Regions from separate parts of the Janthinobacterium amylolyticum genome, predicted to be linked through region 3. Evidence: predicted binding sites of a transcription regulator. Region 3 holds the regulator's gene; each other region holds the start of a gene.
The links. Region 3 encodes LexA, which represses DNA repair genes until DNA is damaged. Its sites were predicted from a motif close to ACTGTATNNNNATACAGT; they were not measured.
Positions count from the first base shown of each region.

Region 1: ACQ4WR_RS14705 (PA0069 family radical SAM protein) is a predicted target of LexA. The motif match lies at 2,838-2,855, and genes of this name have one in related genera.
Region 2: ACQ4WR_RS04570 (DNA topoisomerase IV subunit B) is a predicted target of LexA. The motif match lies at 4,517-4,534, and genes of this name have one in related genera.

Region 1 is NZ_JBNYXL010000006.1:225,927-233,373, reverse strand. Features, by position in the region: gene ACQ4WR_RS14715 (methyl-accepting chemotaxis protein) at 246-2,009, shown strand; gene ACQ4WR_RS14710 (tRNA-uridine aminocarboxypropyltransferase) at 2,115-2,789, shown strand; gene ACQ4WR_RS14705 (PA0069 family radical SAM protein) at 2,918-4,060, shown strand; gene ACQ4WR_RS14700 (gamma-glutamylcyclotransferase) at 4,249-4,863, opposite strand; gene ACQ4WR_RS14695 (LysR family transcriptional regulator) at 4,893-5,849, opposite strand; gene ACQ4WR_RS14690 (VOC family protein) at 5,976-6,509, shown strand; gene ACQ4WR_RS14685 (fumarylacetoacetate hydrolase family protein) at 6,569-7,447, shown strand, end outside.
Region 2 is NZ_JBNYXL010000002.1:222,898-230,344, reverse strand. Features, by position in the region: gene kdpC (potassium-transporting ATPase subunit KdpC) at 1-151, opposite strand, end outside; gene kdpB (potassium-transporting ATPase subunit KdpB) at 162-2,246, opposite strand; gene kdpA (potassium-transporting ATPase subunit KdpA) at 2,256-4,061, opposite strand; gene kdpF (K(+)-transporting ATPase subunit F) at 4,061-4,150, opposite strand; gene ACQ4WR_RS04570 (DNA topoisomerase IV subunit B) at 4,614-6,611, shown strand; gene ACQ4WR_RS04565 (molecular chaperone HscC) at 6,611-7,447, shown strand, end outside.
Region 3 is NZ_JBNYXL010000007.1:353,965-361,411, reverse strand. Features, by position in the region: gene ACQ4WR_RS17330 (replicative DNA helicase) at 1-499, opposite strand, end outside; gene rplI (50S ribosomal protein L9) at 635-1,090, opposite strand; gene rpsR (30S ribosomal protein S18) at 1,118-1,408, opposite strand; gene priB (primosomal replication protein N) at 1,434-1,733, opposite strand; gene rpsF (30S ribosomal protein S6) at 1,754-2,152, opposite strand; gene lexA (transcriptional repressor LexA) at 2,428-3,063, shown strand; gene ACQ4WR_RS17300 (cystathionine gamma-synthase family protein) at 3,133-4,374, opposite strand; gene purF (amidophosphoribosyltransferase) at 4,523-6,046, opposite strand; gene ACQ4WR_RS17290 (CvpA family protein) at 6,086-6,574, opposite strand; gene ACQ4WR_RS17285 (SPOR domain-containing protein) at 6,595-7,447, opposite strand, start outside.

The sequences.
Region 1 (7,447 bases), on a different contig from region 3:
CCGCTCGTGGCGGCACCTTGCCTTCTGCTTGTTGCTTTTCTGCATGTTATTTCTTGCAATGCCCTCCTGATTCACTCACAATCAGCACCAAGGTAGTGCATATGCGGCGCCGTGGACGCCGGGTATGCCTGCACCCTGCGGCCCCACTTTCACGATTGCCAGTCGGTAAATGCTTGCTATAGTGAATGGTAGCAACGCCAGCCCAGCGGCAACCGTGCAGTGTTCTTTTAGATAGGAAACTCGCAATGAAAAACCTCAAGATTGGCGTGCGTCTCGGTGGCGGTTTTGCCGCCGTATTGCTGCTGCTGACGTCCTTGACCGTGGTGGGCATCGTGCAGATGCAAAGTGCCAGCAAGGAAACCGATGCCCTCGTCAACGTCAAGGTGCGCAACGAGCGCCTGATCGGCGAGTGGACCAAGGTCATCGAGGTGAACGCGGCGCGCACGGCGGCCGCCTGGAAGGTCAGCGATCCCGCGCATCAAAAACAATTCGAGACGGAAATGGCGGCCTCGTCCGCACGCGCCACGGAAATCCAGAACGATATCGGCAAGAGTCAGCTGAATGCGGAAGAGCAGGCCCTGTACCAGGAAGTGCTGAGCACGCGCAAAGCCTATACCGAGGTGCGCAAGAATGTCTTCAAGGCCAAGAACGCGGGCGACCTGGAACTGGGCACGCGCCTGTATGAAGGCGACATGGCCGTCAAGCGCGACATCTACCTGGCGTCGCTGAAAAAGCTGGAAGTGCTGGAAGCCAAATTGCTCAACGATACCGCCGCGCAAATCCGTTCGCGCTACGAAAATGGCCGCTTGCTGCTGATCTCGCTGGGCGTGGCCGCCATCCTGCTGGGCATTGCCTGCGCCTACTGGATCACCCGTTCGATCACGCGGCCCATCACGCGCGCCGTCGAGGTGGCTGAAGCCGTTTCCGCAGGCGACCTGACCAGCCATATCGTCGTCGAAAGCCGCGATGAAACGGGGCAATTGATGCATGCGCTGAAAAACATGAACGACAAGCTGGTGAGTATCGTCGGCCAGGTGCGCGCCGGTACCGATTCCATCAGCACGGCGTCAAGTGAAATCGCCGCCGGCAACCTGGACTTGTCGTCGCGCACGGAACAGCAGGCCAGCTCTCTGGAAGAGACCGCTTCTTCCATGGAAGAACTGACCTCCACCGTCAAACTCAATGCCGACAATGCGCGCAGCGCCAACCAGCTGGCCATCGACGCTTCGCAAATCGCCAGCAAGGGCGGCGCCGTGGTGTCCGAAGTGGTCAGCACCATGGGCTCGATCAACGATTCCTCGCGCAAGATCGTCGACATCATCAGCGTCATCGACGCCATCGCCTTCCAGACGAATATCCTGGCCTTGAACGCGGCCGTCGAAGCGGCCCGTGCTGGCGAGCAGGGCAGGGGCTTTGCCGTGGTGGCATCCGAGGTGCGCAACCTGGCGCAGCGGTCCAGCCAGGCGGCCAAGGAAATCAAGGGCTTGATCGACGATTCCGTGCAAAAGGTCGAGGCCGGTTCGCAACTGGTGGACAAGGCGGGCCGCACCATGGATGAAATCGTGCAAAGCATCAGCCACGTGACGCAGATCATGAATCAGATCACGGACGCCAGCGACGAGCAGCGCACGGGCATCGAACAAGTCAACCAGGCCATCGGCCAGATGGACCAGGTGACGCAGCAAAACGCGGCCTTGGTGGAAGAGGCCGCCGCCGCGGCGGAATCGATGCAGGAGCAAGCGGCCAAGCTGGCCGACGTGGTGGGCTTGTTCAAGCTGGATGCCACGCAGCAATATGTGTCGGCAGGCGTGGCGAACCGCCCGGCCGCAGCCAGGCCTGCAGCAGCCAAACCCGTCGCGCGGCGTGCCGTGACCGCTACTGCGGGCATCGCCACTTCCGCCGCCCGCACGGGCAGTGGCGCTGCCAAGGCAGTCAAAGCGGACACCTTGCGCCCCGCCAGCCCACGCGCGCCGGTCGCTTCGGGCGCCGATGAATGGGAAGAGTTCTAAGCGCGGCGCAGCGCGCGGCTCGGCGTTTCCCCACGCCGGACAACCCGCAGGCATGGCGCGGGCGCTACAATCGCGGCTTGAAGAACACCGCGAACGCGCTCCGCCATGACTACCCGCAGTACCATTGATCCCTCCCAGACCGGCGCCGCCCATCCAGCGGCAACCGTCAAGCGCACGCGCTGCCCCGTCTGCCTGCGCGCAACAGCCAGCTGCATCTGCCGCTGGATTTCCGCCATCCCCCACACGGTCGAGGTGCTGATCCTGCAGCATCCGCTGGAAGTCCACAATGCCAAGGGCAGCGCACGCTTGCTGCACCTGAGCCTGCCCAACAGCCGCATGCTGACGGGCGAACAGTTCGCCCCGGCCATTCTTGCCGCACTGCTGGCGGACAAGCACAATGTGCTGCTGTACCCGGATACGCCGGGCGACCGTTCGCTGGGCATCGCGCCGCCGCCCGCGCTCGACCCGGCCATCCTGCTCGATCCTGCGCAGCTGCGCCTGGTGGTACTGGACGGCACCTGGCGCAAGAGCCGCAAGATGCTGTACCTGAACCCGCAGTTGCAGCAATTGCCACGCCTGCCATTGCGCGACACGCCCGCCTCCCATTACCTGATCCGCAAGGCGCATGCGCCCGACCAGTTATCGACCCTGGAAGCGACTTGCTATGCCCTGATGCAGTTGGAGCAGGACGTGCCGCGTTTCGTTCCGCTGATCGCGGCGTTTGACGGTTTTGTCGCGCAGCAGTTGAGTTATGTCATGCCGCACGGTGAAAAAGCTTGAAATAGCACCATGGCAGCCCTTGATCTTGGCCGAACAGCGGCATAGTATACTGTACGTATATACAGTTGATGGGGCCGTTCATGAAAGCAATCATTCCGGAACACGATGACAGCTTTGCCGGGCAAGTGATGCTGCCGCCGCAATCGCTGAAAGCTGGCAAGGGACGCGGCGCCGTATCGAACCTGCAAGGCCGCTACGAGGTGCACGCGCGTGCCGGCTTCGATGACGGCTGGAGCGTGGCGGGGAACGACGAGGCGGAGGGGGAAGGCGGCGCGCCAGCCTGGAAGACGCAGGTCAGCGATGAGCAGGCACGCACCATCCTCACGCGCAACGCCTCGCCCGACTTGCCATTCAACGTATCCTTGAATCCGTATCGGGGCTGCGAGCATGGCTGCATTTATTGCTTTGCGCGTCCCACGCACAGCTATCTGGGCCTGTCGCCCGGGCTCGACTTTGAAAGCCGCATCTATGCCAAGGTGAATGCGCCTGAACTGTTGCGGCGCGAGCTGGCCAAGCCATCCTATGTGCCGGAACCGATCGCGCTCGGCGTCAATACGGATGCGTATCAGCCGTGCGAGCGCGAACGGCAACTGACGCGGCGCGTGCTTGAAGTGCTGAGCGAGTGCGACCATCCGGTGGCGCTGATCACGAAATCGTCGCTGATCGAGCGCGACATCGATTTGCTGGCGCCCATGGCGGCCAGGCGCCTGGCTGCCGTGGCCGTCACCGTCACCACGCTCGATCCCGCCATCGCGCGCACCCTGGAGCCACGCGCCGCCGCCCCGGCGCGGCGCTTGCGCACCATCCGCACCTTGACGGAGGCGGGCATTCCCGTGGGCGTGAGTATCGCGCCCATCATCCCCTTCGTCACCGAGCCGGAAATCGAACAGCTGCTCGAAGCCGTGCGCGACGCGGGCGCCATCCACGCCCATTACGTGGTGCTGCGCCTGCCATGGGAAGTGAGCCCGCTGTTCCAGCAGTGGCTGGAAGCGCACTTCCCGGAGCGGGCCCAGCGCGTGATGAACCGGGTGCGGGAAATGCGCGGTGGCAAGGATTACGACAGCGCGTTCGGCACGCGCATGCAGGGCGAAGGCGTCTGGGCTGACCTCATCCGTCAGCGCTTTGAAAAAGCCGTGCATCGGCTGGGCCTGCACGGCAAGGGCGGCCGCTTCAAGCAGCTCGATTGCACCCAGTTCCGCCGGCCGCTGGTGGTGCCGCCGCTGGGCAACAAGGCGAAAGGGGGCAATGCCGGGCAGCTGGACTTGTTTTAGAACGTGCGGCGCTGCCGTTGCCGGAAGCCAGGCGTGCCGCCGTGCCATGCGCAGGGGCAACGCTGTGAAGAGGGCGCGGCTGGGGGCACGTGCCGGTGGCGCGCGTCTGCTGTGCTGCGTGCTGCGCTGTCTGCTATCCAGTCCGCTGCGCTGTCTGCTATGTCGTCAGCTGCGCTGGCGCGGAAGGCTCAGGGCGTCGGGTCCGTGGCTGGCGTTTCCCTGAGCTGCGCCAGATGCTGTTCGATGGCGAAGACGTGCGGGTCGGTCTTGCCCAGTTCGCGTAGCGCGCTGGCCAGGTGCAGCAGGTAGTCGCTGTTCGGGCCACTGGGGCCGCTTGACCGGGCGATCTGGCGCGCGATATCGAATTCGGACGCGGCGCCCAGAAAGGCCGCGTTTTCCTCGTTGGCGATGTACACCAGGCCTTCGACCTTGCTGCCGTCGTCGAAGGTGATGTCGGTGGCCAGGCGCAGATAGCCGTTCTTTTCGCGGTGGTCGAGGTGGGCAAAGACTTCCGGCGTGATCAGGTAGGCCATGCCGTCGCACACGGCGCCCGCCTGCGGCACGAGGGTGACGACCCGGCCTGGCGCCAGCGGCGTGCCGCGGTGGTCGTGTGACCCTTGCCAGAAGCGCCGCGTCCAGCCTTCGATGCTGGCGGGACGGCGCTCGATGTAGGGAAAGTCCGCCTTGTAGATCAGCGAACCGTAGCCGAACAGCCAGACCTGTTCGTGGCCGTCGAATTTGTTCATGCGCTGGTTGATGGCGATGGTGGCGGCGTCGATGGACGACAGGTCAGGCTGGGTCATGGCGTAAGCGGTAAGGGGACGATGCTGGATTATAAGGCGCTGCCCGCCGCGCTGCCCGCCGGCGCTGCGTCGCGCGCGCCGCCCACATTCCACTCGTGCGTCTCGACGAACTGGAACAGGAAGGCCATGAAGCTTTCGGCCGCCGGCGACAGCGAGCGGCCCGTCTTGGTGTAGACGAAAAAGCGCCGCGTCAGTTCCGGCTCGTGCAGGGTGCGCATCTGCAGTTTATACAGCTTGACCATCGGTTCCGCATACGGCAGGCAGGCCGTGATGCCCAGGTTGGCGCTGACCATGGCCAGCGCCGTCGTCATGAAGGTCACTTCATTGTAGGGATTGAGCGACAGGTCGCGGAAAGAGCCATGCATGTCGCGCAGCAGGCGTTCCGTGAACTGGCCCTGCAGGGAAATGAACGGGTAGTCGGCCACGTCGGCCCAGGTGACGCGTTCTTTCTGCTGCAGCGGGTGCCGCTCGGGGAAGACCAGCACGAAGGGCATCTCGAACAGCACCTGCGCGGCGATTTCCGCCGTCGGATCGCGCTCCGGGCCGATGCCGAAATCGACTTCGCCGCTGAAGACGCGCGCCGGGACATTCTCCACGGGACAGTCGACCAGGCGCAGCTGCACTTCCGGGTGCGCCTGGCGATAGGCGGCGATCACTTCCGGCAGCAGGGTGCAGGCCATCATCTGCGGCGCGGCGATGCGCACCATGCCCGTTTTCAGTGCCTTGCGCTGGGCGATGCCGGCCATGGCGCCATCGAGATCCTCTATCATCTTTTCAAACAGCGGATACAGTTCGCGGCCGATTTCCGACAGCTGCGTCTTGCGCGTGCTGCGCTCGACCACGCGCACCCCCAGCACGCTTTCCAGTTCCTTGATCAAGCCGCTCAAGGCGGACTGCGTCACGTGCAGGTATTCGGCGGCCAGGGTAAAACTGCCGGTCTTGGCCAGCGCCACGAAGGCGCGCATCTGTCGCAAGCTGGGACTCATAAGATTATCCGATAAATCGATGGATAAAAATTGTTTGTATGATAGCTGTAACTCGATTCTAATGGTGAAAAGCTGAAAAATACGCCAGCCATCGCGCCCCGGGCGCATCCATCGGAGACAAACATCATGAAAATCAAGCAAATCCACCATGTCGCCTACCGCTGCATCGACGCGAAGAAAACCGTCGAGTGGTACGTCAAGCATTTGAACATGAATTTCGTCCTCGCCATCGCCGAAGACCTGGTGCCATCGACCAAGGCGCCGGACCCGTACATGCATGTCTTCCTCGACGCGGGCCAGGGCAATGTGCTGGCCTTCTTCGAGCTGCCGACGCAGCCGCCGATGGACCGCGACCGCAATACCCCGGCCTGGGTGCAGCACCTGGCGCTGGAAGTGGCCAGCATGGACGAACTGCTGGCCGCCAAGGAGCGCCTGGTCGCCGGCGGCATCGAGGTGCTCGGTCCCGTGAACCACGCCATCTTCCAGTCGATCTATTTCTTTGACCCGAACGGCCACCGCCTGGAGCTGGCGGCCAACGTGGGCACGCCCGAGATGATGGCCAAACTGGACGCCGTCAAATGGGAAATGCTGGAAGAATGGTCGCAGACGCGCCGCGCGCCGAAGCACGCCGCCTGGATGCATGCGCCGGCCGAGGCCTGAGCCGCAGCGCGCATCCCCACGCTGACGCCACTTCAAACAACCATCGAACAAGGAATACCATGAAACTCGCCACCCTGAAAAACGGCAGCCGTGACGGCGCCCTGATCCTCGTCAGCCGCGACCTGCGCCAGTGCCTCGCCGTCGCCGAGATCGCGCCCACCCTGCAGGCGGCGCTCGACGACTGGGACAGCATCGCGCCCAGGCTGGAAATCGCCTACGCGGCCCTGAACGCAGGCACGGCGGCCGGCGCCCAGCCATTTGCCGCCAGCCTGTGCCACGCGCCGCTGCCGCGCGCCTACCAGTGGGCCGACGGTTCGGCCTACATCAACCACGTGGAACTGGTGCGCAAGGCGCGCAACGCGGAAGTGCCGGCCTCGTTCTACACGGATCCGCTGATGTACCAGGGCGGTTCGGACAGCTTCATTGGCCCGCGCGACCCGATCTTCGCCCTGTCGGAAGAGTGGGGCATCGACCTGGAAGCGGAAGTGGCCGTCGTCACGGGCGACGTCGCCATGGGTGCCAGCGTGGTCGACGCGGCGAACGCCATCCGCCTGGTCATGCTGGTCAACGACGTCTCCTTGCGCAACCTGATCCCGGGCGAACTGGCGAAAGGTTTTGGTTTCTTCCAGTCGAAGGCGGCCAGCGCGTTTTCGCCCGTCGCCGTCACGCCCGATGAACTGGGTGCCGACTGGGCAGACAGCAAGCTGCACCTGCCATTGCTGGTGGACCTGAACGACAAACCCTTCGGCAAGCCGAATGCGGGCGAAGACATGACATTCAATTTTGCCCAGCTGGTTGCCCACGCGGCGAAGACGCGCGAACTGGGCGCCGGCAGCATCGTCGGTTCCGGCACCGTGTCGAACAAGCAGGGCAATCTGTTCGGATCGAGCATCGAGAACGGCGGCGTCGGTTACTGCTGCCTGGCCGAGGTGCGCATG
Region 2 (7,447 bases), on a different contig from region 3:
CAGGCTTGCCCCCACGTTCGACGATGCTGCCATTGGCTTCGTCGTTGAAAGCCAGCTGCCCGATGCCGGCCGTGGCAAACGGATAGACCGCGCCGCAAATGACGGTGAGCGCGGCAAACAGGACCAGGGCGGGACGTACGATGGTGCTCATGATGATTCCTTTAGACGAGATTGAGAGCGGACAGCAGCATGTCGATCAGCTTGATGCCGATGAAGGGCAGGATGATCCCGCCCAGGCCGTAGATCAGCAGATTACGGCGCAACAGGCTGGCCGCGCCGATGGCCCGGTACTGCACCCCCTTCAAGGCCAGCGGAATCAGCACGACGATGATCAGCGCGTTGAAGATCACGGCCGACATGATGGCCGAGGCGGGGCTGGCCAGGTGCATGATGTCCAGCGCTTTCAATTGCGGATAGGTGCCCACGAAGGCGGCCGGGATGATGGCGAAGTACTTGGCGATGTCGTTCGAGATCGAAAACGTCGTCAGCGAACCGCGCGTCATCAGCATCTGCTTGCCGATTTCAACGATTTCCAGCAGCTTGGTGGGGTTCGAATCGAGGTCCACCATATTGCCCGCCTCCTTGGCTGCCTGCGTGCCCGAGTTCATGGCCACGGCCACGTCGGCCTGGGCCAGCGCCGGCGCATCGTTGGTGCCATCGCCCGTCATCGCCACCAGCCGGCCTTCGGACTGGTAGCTGCGGATCAGTTTCAGTTTGTCTTCCGGCGTCGCCTCGGCGAGGAAATCGTCCACGCCCGCCTCGGCCGCAATGGCCGCCGCCGTCAGCTTGTTGTCGCCCGTGATCATGACCGTCTTGATGCCCATGCGGCGCAGTTCCGCGAAGCGCTCCTTGATGCCGCCCTTGACGATATCCTTCAGCTCCACGGCGCCCATGACACGGCCGTCGTCGACCACCACCAGCGGCGTGCTGCCGCGCCGGGCGATATCGTCGACGGCGCGCGCCACTTCGTCCGGATACGGCTGGCCCAGCGCTTCGACGTATTTTTTCATGGAGTCGGCCGCGCCCTTGCGCAGCTGGCGCAGCTGCTGCTCGCCGGCGATATCCACGCCGCTCATGCGCGTTTGCGCCGTGAAGGGCACGAAGGTGGCGTGCAGGCTGGCCATCTCGCGTTCGCGGATATTGAACTTCTGCTTGGCCAGCACGACGATGCTGCGCCCTTCCGGCGTTTCATCGGCCAGCGATGCCAGCTGTGCCGCATCGGCCAGCTGCTGCTCCGTCACGCCAGGCGCAGGGACAAAGCTCGATGCCTGGCGGTTGCCCAGGGTGATGGTGCCGGTCTTATCGAGCAGCAGCACGTCCACATCGCCGGCCGCTTCCACGGCGCGCCCCGACGTGGCGATCACATTGGCCTGCATCATGCGGCTCATGCCGGCCACGCCGATGGCGGACAGCAAGCCGCCGATGGTGGTCGGGATCAGGCACACCAGCAGCGCGATCAGCACGGTGATGGTGACTGGCGTGCCGCTGCCGGCAGCCGCCACGGAAAACAGCGAATACGGCAGCAACGTCACGGTGACGATCAGGAACACGATCGACAGGGCCACCAGCAGGATCGTCAGGGCGATCTCGTTCGGCGTCTTCTGGCGCTTGGCGCCTTCGACCATGGCGATCATGCGGTCGATGAACGCTTCGCCCGGGTTGACGGAGACGCGTACCAGCAGCCAGTCCGACAGCACGCGGGTGCCGCCCGTGACGGCGGAAAAATCGCCGCCCGATTCGCGGATGACGGGCGCCGATTCGCCCGTGATGGCGCTTTCATCGACGGAGGCCACGCCGGCCGTCACTTCGCCGTCCGCGGGAATCACGTCGCCCGCCTCGACCAGCACCGTCATGCCCTTGCGCAGGTCGGTGGCCGGCGTGGGCAGCCAGGAGGTGCCGTATTTCGGCGTCTGCATTTTCTTTGCCATCACCGTCTGCTTGAGGGCGCGCAGCGAGGCCGCCTGCGCCTTGCTGCGGCCTTCGGCCAGCGCTTCGGCGAAGTTCGCGAACAGCACGGTAAACCACAGCCACACGGCGACGGCGACGATGAAGCCGAACGGCGCTTCACCCTGGCCACCGCTGATCCCGGCCTGGGTCGCCAGCAGGGTCGTGATGATGCTGCCCACGTAGACGACGAACATCACGGGGCTGCGCCACTGCGTGCGGGGGTCGAGTTTTTTGAACGCATCGACGACGGCGGGGCCGATCAGTGCGGAATCGAACAAAGTCAGGCTTGTGCGTGACATGGTAGCCTCTTATTTGATGAAAAGTTGCAGGTGTTCAACGATCGGGCCCAGGGCCAGCGCGGGAACGTAATTCAATACACCGACGAGAACGACGACGCCGATCAGCAAGCCGATGAACATGGGGCCGTGCGTCGGCATGGTGCCCGCATTGGCCGACAGGCGCTGCTTGCCCGCCAGCGAACCGGCCACCGCCAGCACGGGCACGATGACGGCGAAGCGGCCGAACCACATGGCAATCGCCAGCATCACGTTGTAGAACGGCGTGTTGGCGGACAGGCCGGCAAACGCGCTGCCGTTGTTGTTGGCGGCCGACGTGAAGGCGTAGAGGATCTCGGAAAAACCGTGCGCGCCCGGATTGGCCACGCCCGCCGTGCCCGGCTCCACCATGACGGCGATCGCCGTGCCCGTCAGCACCAGGGCTGGCGTCACCAGGATGGCCAGCGAGACCATCTTCATTTCATAGGCCTGGATTTTCTTGCCCAGGTATTCCGGCGTGCGGCCGATCATCAGGCCGGCGATGAAGACGGCCAGGATGGCGAACATCAGCATGCCGTACAGGCCCGTGCCCACGCCACCGAAGATCACTTCGCCGAACTGCATCAGCAGCAGCGGCACCATGCCACCCAAAGGCATGTAGGAGTCGTGCATGGAATTGACGGCGCCGCACGATGCCGCCGTCGTCACGGCCGCGAACAGGGTCGAGGAGCTGATGCCGAAGCGCGTTTCCTTGCCTTCCATATTGCCGCCCGACTGCAGGCTGCTGGCCTGCTGGTCCACGCCCAGCGTCTGCAGGGCAGGATTGGCTTGCTGCTCGGCGCTCATCACGCCGGCCGTCATGACGACGAAGATCACCGTCATGGCGGCCAGCACGGCCCAGCCCTGGCGCAGGTCGCCCACCATGCGGCCAAAGGTGAAGCACAGGCCGGCGGGAATCAAAAAGATGGCCAGCATCTGCAAAAAGTTCGACAGCACGGTGGGGTTTTCATACGGGTGCGCGGAATTGGCGTTGAAGAAGCCGCCGCCATTCGTGCCCAGCAGCTTGATCGATTCCTGCGAGGCGACGGGGCCCATGGCGATGGTCTGCGTGGTCGCCACTTGCGCTTCCATCACGGGTTTGCCGGCCGCGTCCAGCACGGGCTGGCCATCGGCCGCCATTTTCGGCGTCTCATATGCCACCTGGTCGAGCAGGGTCACTTCCTTGTATGGCGAAAAATTCTGGATCATGCCTTCGCCCATGAAGACGACCGACAGGGCCAGCGACAGCGGCAGCAGGATGTACAGGGTGGAGCGCACCAGGTCGACCCAGAAATTGCCGATCGATTTGCCCGAGCGCGAGGCAAAGCCCCGCACCAGCGCGAAGATCACGGCGATGCCGGTGGCCGCCGAGAAGAAGTTCTGGCACGCCATGCCCAGCATCTGCGTCAGATAGCTCATGGTCTGTTCGCCGCCGTAGCCCTGCCAGTTGGTATTGGCGACGAAGCTGACGGTGGTATTGAACGAGGAATCGGGGCTGACAGCGCCGAGTCCCTGCGGGTTCAAGGGCAAAAAGCCCTGCAGGCGCTGCAAGCCATACACAAAGAAGGCGCCCACGGTATTGAAGACGATCAGGGCGATAGCATAGCTTTTCCAGCCCATGCCCTTGTCGGCGCCAAGCCCGGCGGCGCGGTACAGCAGGTTTTCGCATTTTTGCAGCCAGCCCATGCCGCGCACGGGGCCATCGCCGGCGACCTTGGCCATGTACAGGCCCAGCGGATAGGCGGCCGCCAGCAGCACCAGCAGGAAAGCGGCCAATAACAATATCGATTGCGTCGTCATCACAGTTCCTCCGCCTTCAGCAGCGCCACCAGCAGATACACGAGCAGTCCAGCCGAAACCACGGCGCCCAGCACATAAAACGCATTCATTTGGCGCTCCCCAGTTTGTCGCAGGCCACGGCAAAGCCGGCCACCACGACGAAAAAAACGGCAATCAAGCCGAGATACACGAGATCCATTCCCACCCTCATACAGGTTTGTTTTGATAGTGAGCAGATTAGCCAAAAGGATCTAAAAAATTCGTAAAGACTGGGAAGGCGCCTGTAAACAAGATGTAAAAATGACGGCTTTGCCGCATAAAATTGTTCACAATTGGCGCAAAACCACGCGCGTGGCGCACAGTTGTTGCCCTGGAGTAGCGCTATTGCTCGCCGGACAAGATAGAATGCGCGAGCGTCCGCACAAGGACGCCTAGCCTGCCGCACTGCCCTCCCCCAGTGACGCTGGACGGGATATACTGTATATTCATACAGTTATCGCCGCCGCTGTCACTGCGCCGCGCAGTGTCCTGGCCTGGCGTTCCAACCCTAGTCTTTATTTAGCTTGAACACGTATGGCCACTAAAAAACCAGCATCCGACTACAGCGAATCATCCATCCGTGTCCTGAAAGGACTGGAACCCGTCAAGCAGCGCCCGGGGATGTACACCCGCACTGAAAATCCGCTGCACATCATTCAGGAAGTGATCGACAATGCCTCCGACGAGGCGCTGGGCGGTCATTGCACGCATATCGCCGTGACGCAAAACACGGATGGCAGCATCACCGTCGAAGACAATGGCCGCGGCATTCCCGTCGGCCTGCACCCGGAAGAAGGCGTGCCGACGGTGGAAATCGTGTTTACGCGGCTGCACGCGGGCGGCAAGTTCGACAAGGGTTCGGGCGGCGCCTACGCGTTCTCGGGCGGCTTGCACGGTGTCGGCGTATCCGTCACCAATGCGCTGTCCTCGCGCCTGGAAATCACCGTCTGGCGCAAGGAAAGCGACGGCAATGGCTTGCATCACATGGTGTTTGCCAACGGCGACGTGATCGAGCCACTGAATTCCCGCCCCGCTCCGCGCGACGGCAAGAAATCCGGCACGCGCGTCACCGCCTGGCCCGATCCGAAGTATTTTGATTCGCCCAACATTTCGCAGACCGAGCTGCAACGCCTGCTGCGCTCGAAAGCCGTGCTGCTGCCCGGCGTCACCGTCACCCTCACCAACGCGAAAACCGGCGATACGCAGACCTGGCAGTACGCGGAAGGCTTGCGCGGCTACCTGACCGAAACGCTGGCGCAGGTGTCGAATGGCGAAACCCTGATTCCCCTGTTCGAAGGCGCGCAGTACGCGGGCCCGGACTCGGAAGGCTTTGCCGAAGGCGAAGGCGCGGCCTGGGTCGTGGCGTGGACGGAAGAAGGCGCCATCGTGCGCGAATCGTATGTCAACCTGATCCCCACCTCGAATGGCGGCACGCACGAATCGGGCTTGCGCGACGGCCTGTTCGGCGCCGTGAAAAACTTCGTCGAGATGCATTCGCTGCTGCCAAAAGGCGTGAAGCTGCTGCCGGAAGACGTCTTCGCGCGTGCTTCCTTCGTGCTGTCGGCAAAGGTGCTGGACCCGCAATTCCAGGGCCAGATCAAGGAACGCCTCAATTCGCGCGACGCCGTGCGCCTGGTCTCGACCTTCACCAAGCCGCCGCTGGAACTGTGGCTGAACCAGCACGTCGACTACGGCAAGAAGCTGGCAGATCTCGTGATCAAGCAGGCGCAGTCGCGTCAGCGTTCGCTGCAAAAAGTGGAAAAGAAAAAGTCCTCGGGCGTCGCCGTCTTGCCCGGCAAGCTGACCGACTGCGAATCGTCTGACATCACGCGCAATGAACTGTTCCTCGTCGAGGGCGACTCGGCGGGCGGTTCGGCCAAGATGGGCCGCGACAAGGAGTTCCAGGCGATTTTGCCCCTGCGCGGCAAGGTGCTCAATTCCTGGGAAACGGACCGCGACCGCCTGTTCGCCAATAACGAGATCCACGATATCGCCGTGGCCATCGGCGTCGACCCGCACAGCATCGGCGACACGCCCGACCTGTCCGGCCTGCGCTACGGCAAGATCTGCATCCTGTCCGATGCGGACGTGGACGGCTCGCACATCCAGGTATTGCTGCTGACGCTGTTCTTCAAGCACTTCCCCGCGCTGATCAACAAGGGCCATATCTGCATCGCCCGTCCGCCCCTGTACCGCGTCGACGCGCCCGCGCGCGGCAAGAAGCCGATGCAGAAAATCTACGCGCTCGACGACGGCGAACTGCTGGCCATCGAGGACAAGCTGCGCAAGGAAGGCGTGAAACAGGGCGCCTGGTCCATCTCGCGCTTCAAGGGCCTGGGCGAGATGAACGCCGAGCAGCTGTGGGAAACGACGATGAACCCGGACACGCGCCGCCTGCTGCCCGTGACGCTCGGTGAAATCGACCACATGACGTCCGCCGCGCGCTTCAATATGCTGATGGGCAAAGGCGAGGCGGCAGGCCGCCGCGCCTGGATCGAGGAACACGGCAATGAGGCGGAGGCGGATATCTGATGATCATCGGCATCGACCTTGGCACCACCAACAGCCTGGTCGCCCTCTGGCGCGACGGCAAGGCTTCCATCATCCCCAACGCGCTGGGCGAACACCTGACGCCATCGTGCGTGAGCATCGATGACGACGGCACCGTGCTGGTGGGCCGCGCCGCGCGCGAACGCCTGCAGACGCACCCGCAGCTGACGGCGGCCGTCTTCAAGCGCTACATGGGCAGCGAAAAGAAGATCACCCTTGGCACGCAGCAATTCCGTCCGGAAGAACTGTCGTCGATGGTGCTGCGCGCGCTGAAGGAAGACGCGGAAGCCTTCCTCGGCCACAAGGTCGAAGAGGCCATCATCACCGTGCCCGCGTATTTCAGCGACGCCCAGCGCAAGGCCACGCGCATCGCCGGCCAGCTGGCCGGCTTGCGCGTGGAGCGCCTGCTGAACGAACCGACGGCCGCCGCGCTGGCCTACGGCATCCGCGACAAGGAACAGGAAAGCAAATTCCTCGTCTTCGACCTGGGTGGCGGCACCTTCGACGTATCGATCCTGGAACTGTTCGAAGGCGTGATGGAAGTACGCGCCTCGGCCGGCGACAATTTCCTCGGCGGCGAAGACTTCGTCACCGTGCTGGTCGACGCCTTTTTGGAAGGCAGCGGCCTGCGCGATGCCATTGGCAGCCGCCTGCTCGACCCGCGCCAGCAGCAGCTGCTGCGCGATGAAGCCGAACGCGCCAAGCGCCTGCTGTCGGACCAGCCGTCCGTGCGCATGGCCACGCGCTACCAGGACAAGGAATACACCTGGGAGATCAACGAAGACAAGCTGGCGCAATTGTGCGAGCCGCTGCTGGCG
Region 3 (7,447 bases):
AGCCTTGGGCGCCGCGCGCGCCTTCTTCGGCGATGGCGAAGATCTTCGACTCGGCCTCGTCAAGCATCTGCTTGACTTCCTTGCCTTGCGGGCTGAAGGCCGTGCCGGAAATATCGTCAGCGACGGTGATGAGTTTGCGCAGCACGCCGCGGTCGCGCACGATCTCGGCGTAGCGCCGGATGTTCGCGGCCGATGGCGTGTTTTGCGCCATGGCGTTCAGGTAAGCGAGTCCGCCCACATCCTCGGCCTTGCCGAGCTGGGTCAGGGTTTCAAAAACAGTAATGACATCGGCTGGCTTGGAAGCGTTAACCATCTTGACGATTTGCTCGAAGATGATGCGATGGTCATAGCGATAGAAATCCTCCGCATGCATGAAGTCGGCGATGCGGTCATACGCGGCATTGTCGCGCAGCAGACCACCGATGACGGATTGTTCTGCTTCGATCGAATGCGGCGGAATACGGAGGGAATCCAGTTGCGGATCAGAGGGGGCGTTCATGGCGCGAATTATACCCGCTTCGGCGTCAGGGCAAAAAAAAAGGGCGAAAAATCGCGGAAAAAAAGGCCACAAAAAAGCCGGGCGAACCCGGCTTTTCATAGTGCGGCAGCGCTTGCGGGCCAGGCCCGCAGACGATTACGCGTTCGCGTCTGGTACGACAGCGATAACAACTTCCACGACCACGTCGGTGTGCAGAGCAACCGAAACGTTGTGCTCGCCAACGATCTTCAACGGGCCGGTAGGCATGCGGATTTGTGCTTTTTCAACAGCAAAACCTTGCTTGGTCAGCGCTTCAGCGATGTCGAAGTTGGTGACGGAACCGAACAGACGGCCATCAACACCAGCTTTTTGAGCAACTTGAACGGTCAGGCCGCTCAGTTTTTCGCCCTGGGCTTGCGATGCGGCCAGTTTGGCGGCAGCAGCTTTTTCCAGTTCGGCGCGCTTGACTTCGAATTCAGCCACAGCGGTTGCCGTGGCACGACGTGCCAGGCGTTGCGGGATCAGGAAGTTACGTGCGTAACCGTCTTTGACTTTGACGACTTCGCCGAGGTTACCGACGTTAACAACTTTTTCTAACAGAATGATTTGCATAGTTCTTCTCCAGGAATATCTGACCGATTAAGCGTGGTGCAGATCGGTGTATGGCAGCAGCGCGAGGAAGCGAGCGCGCTTGATTGCGGTGTCAACTTGGCGCTGGTAGTGCGCTTTGGTACCGGTCAGGCGTGCTGGCATGATCTTGCCGTTTTCTTGGACGAAGTCTTTCAGCGTGTCGACGTCTTTGTAGTCGACTTGCTCAACGTGAGCTGCGGTGAAGCGGCAGAACTTCTTGCGTTTGAACAACGGGTTTTGCTGTTTGCGTTTTTCTTTAAGCTTGAGCTTATTTTTGTCGAACTTTTTACCGAATGCCATGTCAGGCTCCTGTATCTAAAATGCGCTAGTCAGAATTGACTGCACTAAAATCAATGATGTGAAACACCAAACTCTTGCTGTTGCGGCTCTTCCTGGCCAGGAAACCCGTGAACTGATACACCCCACCCAAGTTTGCCTGACTGAACCGGCCTGAGATTTCGCCAGCGGCTAGCGCGGCAACATCAAACTCGGTCAAACGGGCAATCCCTGCTTCCATCTGCTGCGAACTGTGCTGCAATACTGCATTCACAATCGGCAGCCCTGCCGGGGTATAGCGCAATATTTCGCGCTCGGCAATGATGGCGGTTACTTGTAGCTGGTTCAGCGCACGATCCTGGTCAAGAATTAAGCTGCTGCTGCGGCTGGAGCGGCTGGAGCGGCTGCTGGTGCTTCGGTGCGGTGGCTTTTGGCCGCGTCTTCGCGTTGTACCGATTTCATCATCGGCGAAGGAGCTGTTTCAGCTTTCTTCATTTTAACGGTCAGGTGACGCAACACGGCATCATTGAATTTGAATGCTGTTTCCAACTCGACCAGGGTCTCGTTGTCGCATTCGATGTTCAGGCAGATGTAGTGTGCTTTAGGCAGCTTTTGGATCGAGTAAGCCATTTGACGGCGGCCCCAATCTTCCACGCGGTGAACCGAACCGCCGCGGGTGGTTACGCTGGCTTTGTAGCGTTCGATCATCGCGGGCACTTGCTCGCTTTGGTCCGGATGGACGATAAAGACTATTTCATAATGACGCATGCAAACTCCTTCAGGTCGGATTGATAATCGCCCACCCCGGCGTCAAGACGGGTGTGGGAAGGTCAGCCGAAGATTATAACCGCCTTTTGCAAACGTTTCAATCATTCCTTCCACCTGCACCCGAAAAGTCCGCGCGCCGCGCCGCTTTTCATCGGTGCACAAGTATTTCTTGCGAAATCCGCCCAAAATACGGAAATCCCCTTGCATAGTGGACGATACTGTACAAAAATACAGACTGTTCATATAGACAGCATTTTAGTATGCACCCACCGCTCATGATCAAGCTGACAGCACGACAAGAACAAATCCTGAACCTGATCAAGGACGCGATTGAAAATACGGGTTTCCCTCCCACCCGTGCCGAGATCGCCAATGAATTGGGCTTCAAATCGGCCAACGCGGCCGAAGAGCATTTGCAGGCCCTGGCCCGCAAGGGCGCCATCGAGATTTCGCCGGGCACCTCGCGCGGCATCCGCCTGATCGGCGCTGCCGCAGAAACCCTGCCATCGAAGGTGCCGGCAGCGCTGCTGATGTCGCTGCCGCTGATCGGCCGGGTGGCGGCCGGCTCGCCCATCCTGGCGCAGGAAAACCTGGAAGCGAGCTACAACGTCGACCCTGCCCTGTTCTCGGCCAAGCCCGACTTCCTGCTGAAGGTGCGCGGCTGGTCCATGCGCGACGCCGGCATCATGGATGGCGACTTGCTGGCCGTGAAAAAGGTCGACAGCGCCAAGAACGGCCAGATCGTCGTCGCCCGCATCGGCGACGAAGTCACCGTCAAGCGCTACAAAAAAACCGGTTCCGTCATCGAACTGCTGCCGGAAAACCCCGACTTCAAGGTGATCACCGTGTCGCCGGAAGACGAGTTTGCTTTGGAAGGTTTGGCGGTAGGCTTGATGCGCAGCTGGCATTAAATTGCCGCACGTAAAAAAGGGCCGCGACAGCATCACTGTCGCGGCCCTTTTTACATGGTGCGCGGCTGCTTATGCGTCCAGTGCGTTGCTGAAATCTTCCAATAAGTCTGCTTCATCTTCGATACCGACAGACACGCGAATCAAGGACTCGGCAATGCCCATGCTGGCGCGGCGCTCGGCGCCCATCTCATAAAAGATCGTGTGGGCGACAGGAATCACCAGGGTGCGCGTGTCGCCCAGGTTGCTCGCGGGAATAGCCAGGTTCAACCGATTGAGGAAATCGAAGCAGTCGATGCCATCCTTCAGCTCAAAGCTGAACAGCGAACCATAGCTGCGGAACAGGTCCGTCGCCAGCGCATGTTGCGGGTGCGACGCCAGGCCCGGGTAATGCACGGCAGCCACTCGTGGGTCGGCGGCAAGCATGGTCGCCAGCGCCAGGGCGTTCGAGCAGGTGCGGTCCATGCGCAAGGCCATGGTTTCCGCGCCGACAGCAATATGGTGCGCCGCTTCCGGACCCAGCGAGGCGCCGAAATCGCGCAAGGCCTTGGCGCGGATTTGCGCGATGCCCCACTGCGCCGGCGCCGCCTTTTTATAATTTTCAAAGATGTTCGGGTACCGCGTCCAGTCGAACACGCCCGTATCCGTCAGGCTGCCGCCCAGCGCATTGCCGTGGCCGCCGATGGATTTCGTCAAGGCGTTCACCACCAGGCCCGCACCCACGGCTTTCGGGCGGAACAGATACGGCGTCGTCATGGTGTTGTCGACGATGTAGAGGATGCCTTTTTCACGGCACAGGTCGCCGATTTTCTTCAGGTCGGCGATCTGCGTACGGGGATTGGCGATGGTTTCCACAAACACGATGCGCGTGGCCGGCGTAATGGCGGCCGCCACGTTGGCCACCTCGGTGGCGTCGACGAACGACACGCCGATGCCCTGCCCCGTCACCGTTTGCCACAGGCTGTTGGTGTTGCCAAACAAAAACGCCGACGAGACGACATGGTCGCCCGCGCGCAACAGCGACTGCACCACGGCGCCGATGGCGCCCATGCCGGTGGCGAAGCACAAAGTCGCCACGCCGTCTTCCATCTTGTTGACCTTGTCTTCCAGCGCGGAAACGGTCGGGTTACCCTGGCGGCCATAGCGGAAGCCTGGCTCCTTGCCCTGGAACACGGAAGCAAGCTGGCGCGCATCGGCGTAGCCAAAGGCAACGGAAGTGTGCACGGGCTTGTGCAAGGAGCCGTGCTCGATGCCCTTGCGGCGGTCGTTGTGCAGGATGGTGGTGGTGAAGCCGTAGTTTTTTTTGGTAGTCATGGTGGAAGTTCCAAATACTCGTCTTGCCGCTTAACCCAAGGCAAGTGCTGGGGTCAGTCCCTTCGGGATCGGAATGCGCACCACTGGCGCGCACTCCCCCGGCGGGTCTGACCCCGAAAAAAAAGCCCGGCAATAGCCGGGCCCAGTATCAAGCCTCGGTAGTAGCGAGGTTCAGGTTCAGCTGGGAACGCGGCGTATCTTCGGGCGCTGCCGCCTTCGGATGGTGGCGCGCATATTCCAGGCGGTCCAGGTATTCCTGCGACACGTCGCCCGTCACGTAGACGCCATCGAAGCACGATGCCTCGAAGTTGGTCAGGGCCGGGTTGACGTCGGCAATCGCCTGCTTCAGCGCTTCGATATCCTGGTACACCAGGTAGTCGGCCGTGATTTCGCGGCACACTTCTTCCGTCGTGCGGCCGTAGGCGATCAATTCGTCGCGCGTCGGCATGTCGATGCCGTACACGTTCGGGTAGATCACCGGTGGCGCGGCCGAGGCGAAGATGACCTTAGTCGCGCCCGCTTCGCGCGCCATCTGCACGATTTCACGGCTGGTGGTGCCGCGCACGATGGAGTCGTCGACCAGCAGCACGACTTTATCCTTGAACTCGGATGGAATCGCGTTGAGCTTCTGGCGCACGGATTTCTTACGCGCCGCCTGGCCCGGCATGATGAAGGTACGGCCGATGTAGCGGTTCTTGATGAAGCCTTCGCGGTACTCGATGTTCAGCGCCATGGCCAGCTGGATGGCGGCCGGTCGCGAGGAATCGGGAATCGGCATGACCACGTCGATATGCACGCCGGGCAATTCGGTGCGGATCTTTTCGGCCAGGTATTCGCCCATTTTCAGGCGCGTGGCGTACACGGAAGCGCCGTCGATGACGGAATCGGGACGCGCCAGGTAGACGAATTCGAAGACGCACGGATTCAGGCTGGCATTGTCGGCGCACTGGGCGCTGTGCAATTGCTTGTCGGCGTCGATGAAGACGGCTTCGCCAGGACCGATGTCGCGCACGAAGCGGAAGCCCATGCCTTCCAGGGCCACGGATTCGGAAGCGATCAGGTATTCAGGACCCTGCTCCGTTTCATTGATGCCCAGGCACAGCGGACGGATGCCGTGCGGGTCGCGGAAGGCCAGCAAGCCCACGCCGGCGATTTGCGCGACGGCGGCGTAGCCACCCTTGACGCGGCGGTTCAGCACGGTGACGGCCTTGAAGATGGCTTCCGGGTCCAGGTTCAGGCCCGTCGTCGCTTCCTGGATTTCATGCGCCAGCACGTTGAGCAGCACTTCCGAGTCGGAATCGGTATTGATGTGGCGGCGGTCGTTCTTGAACATTTCCTGTTTCAACTGCTCCCAGTTGGTCAGGTTGCCATTGTGCGCCAGGGTGATGCCGAACGGCGCATTCACATAAAACGGCTGTGCTTCCTCTTCGCTCGACGAACCGGCCGTCGGGTAGCGACAGTGGCCGATGCCGGTGGTGCCTTGCAGCGAACGCATGTTGCGCGTACGGAAGACGTCACGTACGAGGCCATTGGCCTTGTGCATGGAAAACATACTGCTGTGATTGGTCGCAATCCCTGCCGCATCCTGACCGCGATGTTGCAAGAGCAACAATGCATCATAGAGCAATTGATTGACAGGTTGATGGGAAACGACGCCGACGATGCCACACATGGTGTGCTCCTAAACTGTGCTACTGATTTTAAAAAAAATTCAAAATTTCACATGCTGCGCGTAAGCGGCAGGCAGATAAGGCTTGATGGCGCGCGCGCCCTGTTCCGCGACCGGGCTGAGCAGCGCGTTTTTCCAGAATGGCTGCTGCGGGATGGTCGTCATACCGCACAAGATGACGGCGGTCAGCACGATCACAAGGCCCCGCGCCAGGCCGAACAGGCTGCCCAGGGTGCGGTCGGCCAGGCTCAGGCCCGTCACCTTGACAAGCGCGTCGACCGTCATGGACAGCAAGCCCATCAGAATACGCACGCCGATGAACAGCACGACGAAGGCCAGCAATAACCGGATGGCTTCGCCCGGTACGGCTTCCGGCAGGAATTTCGCCAGGGTGGCGCCATAGGCGTTGGCAATGACGAAGGCCACGATCCAGCTGACCAATGACAGTATTTCCTTGACCAGGCCACGCATCATGCTGATCAGCACGGACGTCACCAGCACGAACAGCACCAGGTAATCGAAGATCGTCACGCGCGCTCAGCCTTGCATGATCACGCTGGCACCAGCGAACCGCCCAGGCCCAGCTTTTGCAGCTTGGCGCGTGTCTTTTCCGCGTCTTCGCGGCTGCCGAACGGGCCCACCCGCACACGGATACGCTCGCCAGCAGGGCTGGAGACTTTCTGCGTGTACGACTTGATGCCTGCTTCGCGCAGCTTGTCCTGCAATTCGTCGACCTTGTCCTGCGTCGCCAGGGCCGCCACCTGCACCACGAACTTGCCGCTGCCGGCATCGTGGGCTTTTTCCTGCGGCTTCTCCACGGGCTTGCCTTCCAGGATCGCCAGTGCGCGCGCCGCATCGTCGGCAGACTGCGCCGGCTTGGCAGGTTTCGCTTCGGGCTTGGCTTCCGGTTTCACCTCATGCTTGGGCTCAGGCTTGGTTTCCGCCTTGGGCTCGTGCTTCGGTTCCGGCTTCGGTTCGTGTTTCGGTTCAGGTTTCGGCTCCACCTTGACCGGCTTGGGCTCGGGCTTCGGCTCCGGTTTCGGCTCCGGTTTCGGCTCCACATACGCGGGCTTGACGGGAGCTGGCTGGGCAGCGGCAAGCACGGGTGCTGGCGCTGGCGCCGGCTTGGCCGCCGGCGGCAGCGGCGTGTCGACGATTTCCTCGGACTGGTCCAGGCCATTGCTTGCCGCGGCCTGGGCCGGGACGGCCGGCACGGGTGCAGGTGCCGGCGCGGCTTTTTCCTTCGACGGGATGTCGATGGCGATATCGTTGAAAGGGGCTTTCGGCTCGGAATCGAGCAGCATCGGCAAGCCGACAGCCACGCCCAGGGCCAGGGCGATGGCCCCGACCAGGCGGCGGCGTGCGCGCTTCTTTTCAGGCAAGACCGGATCCGTTGCGTCCTTG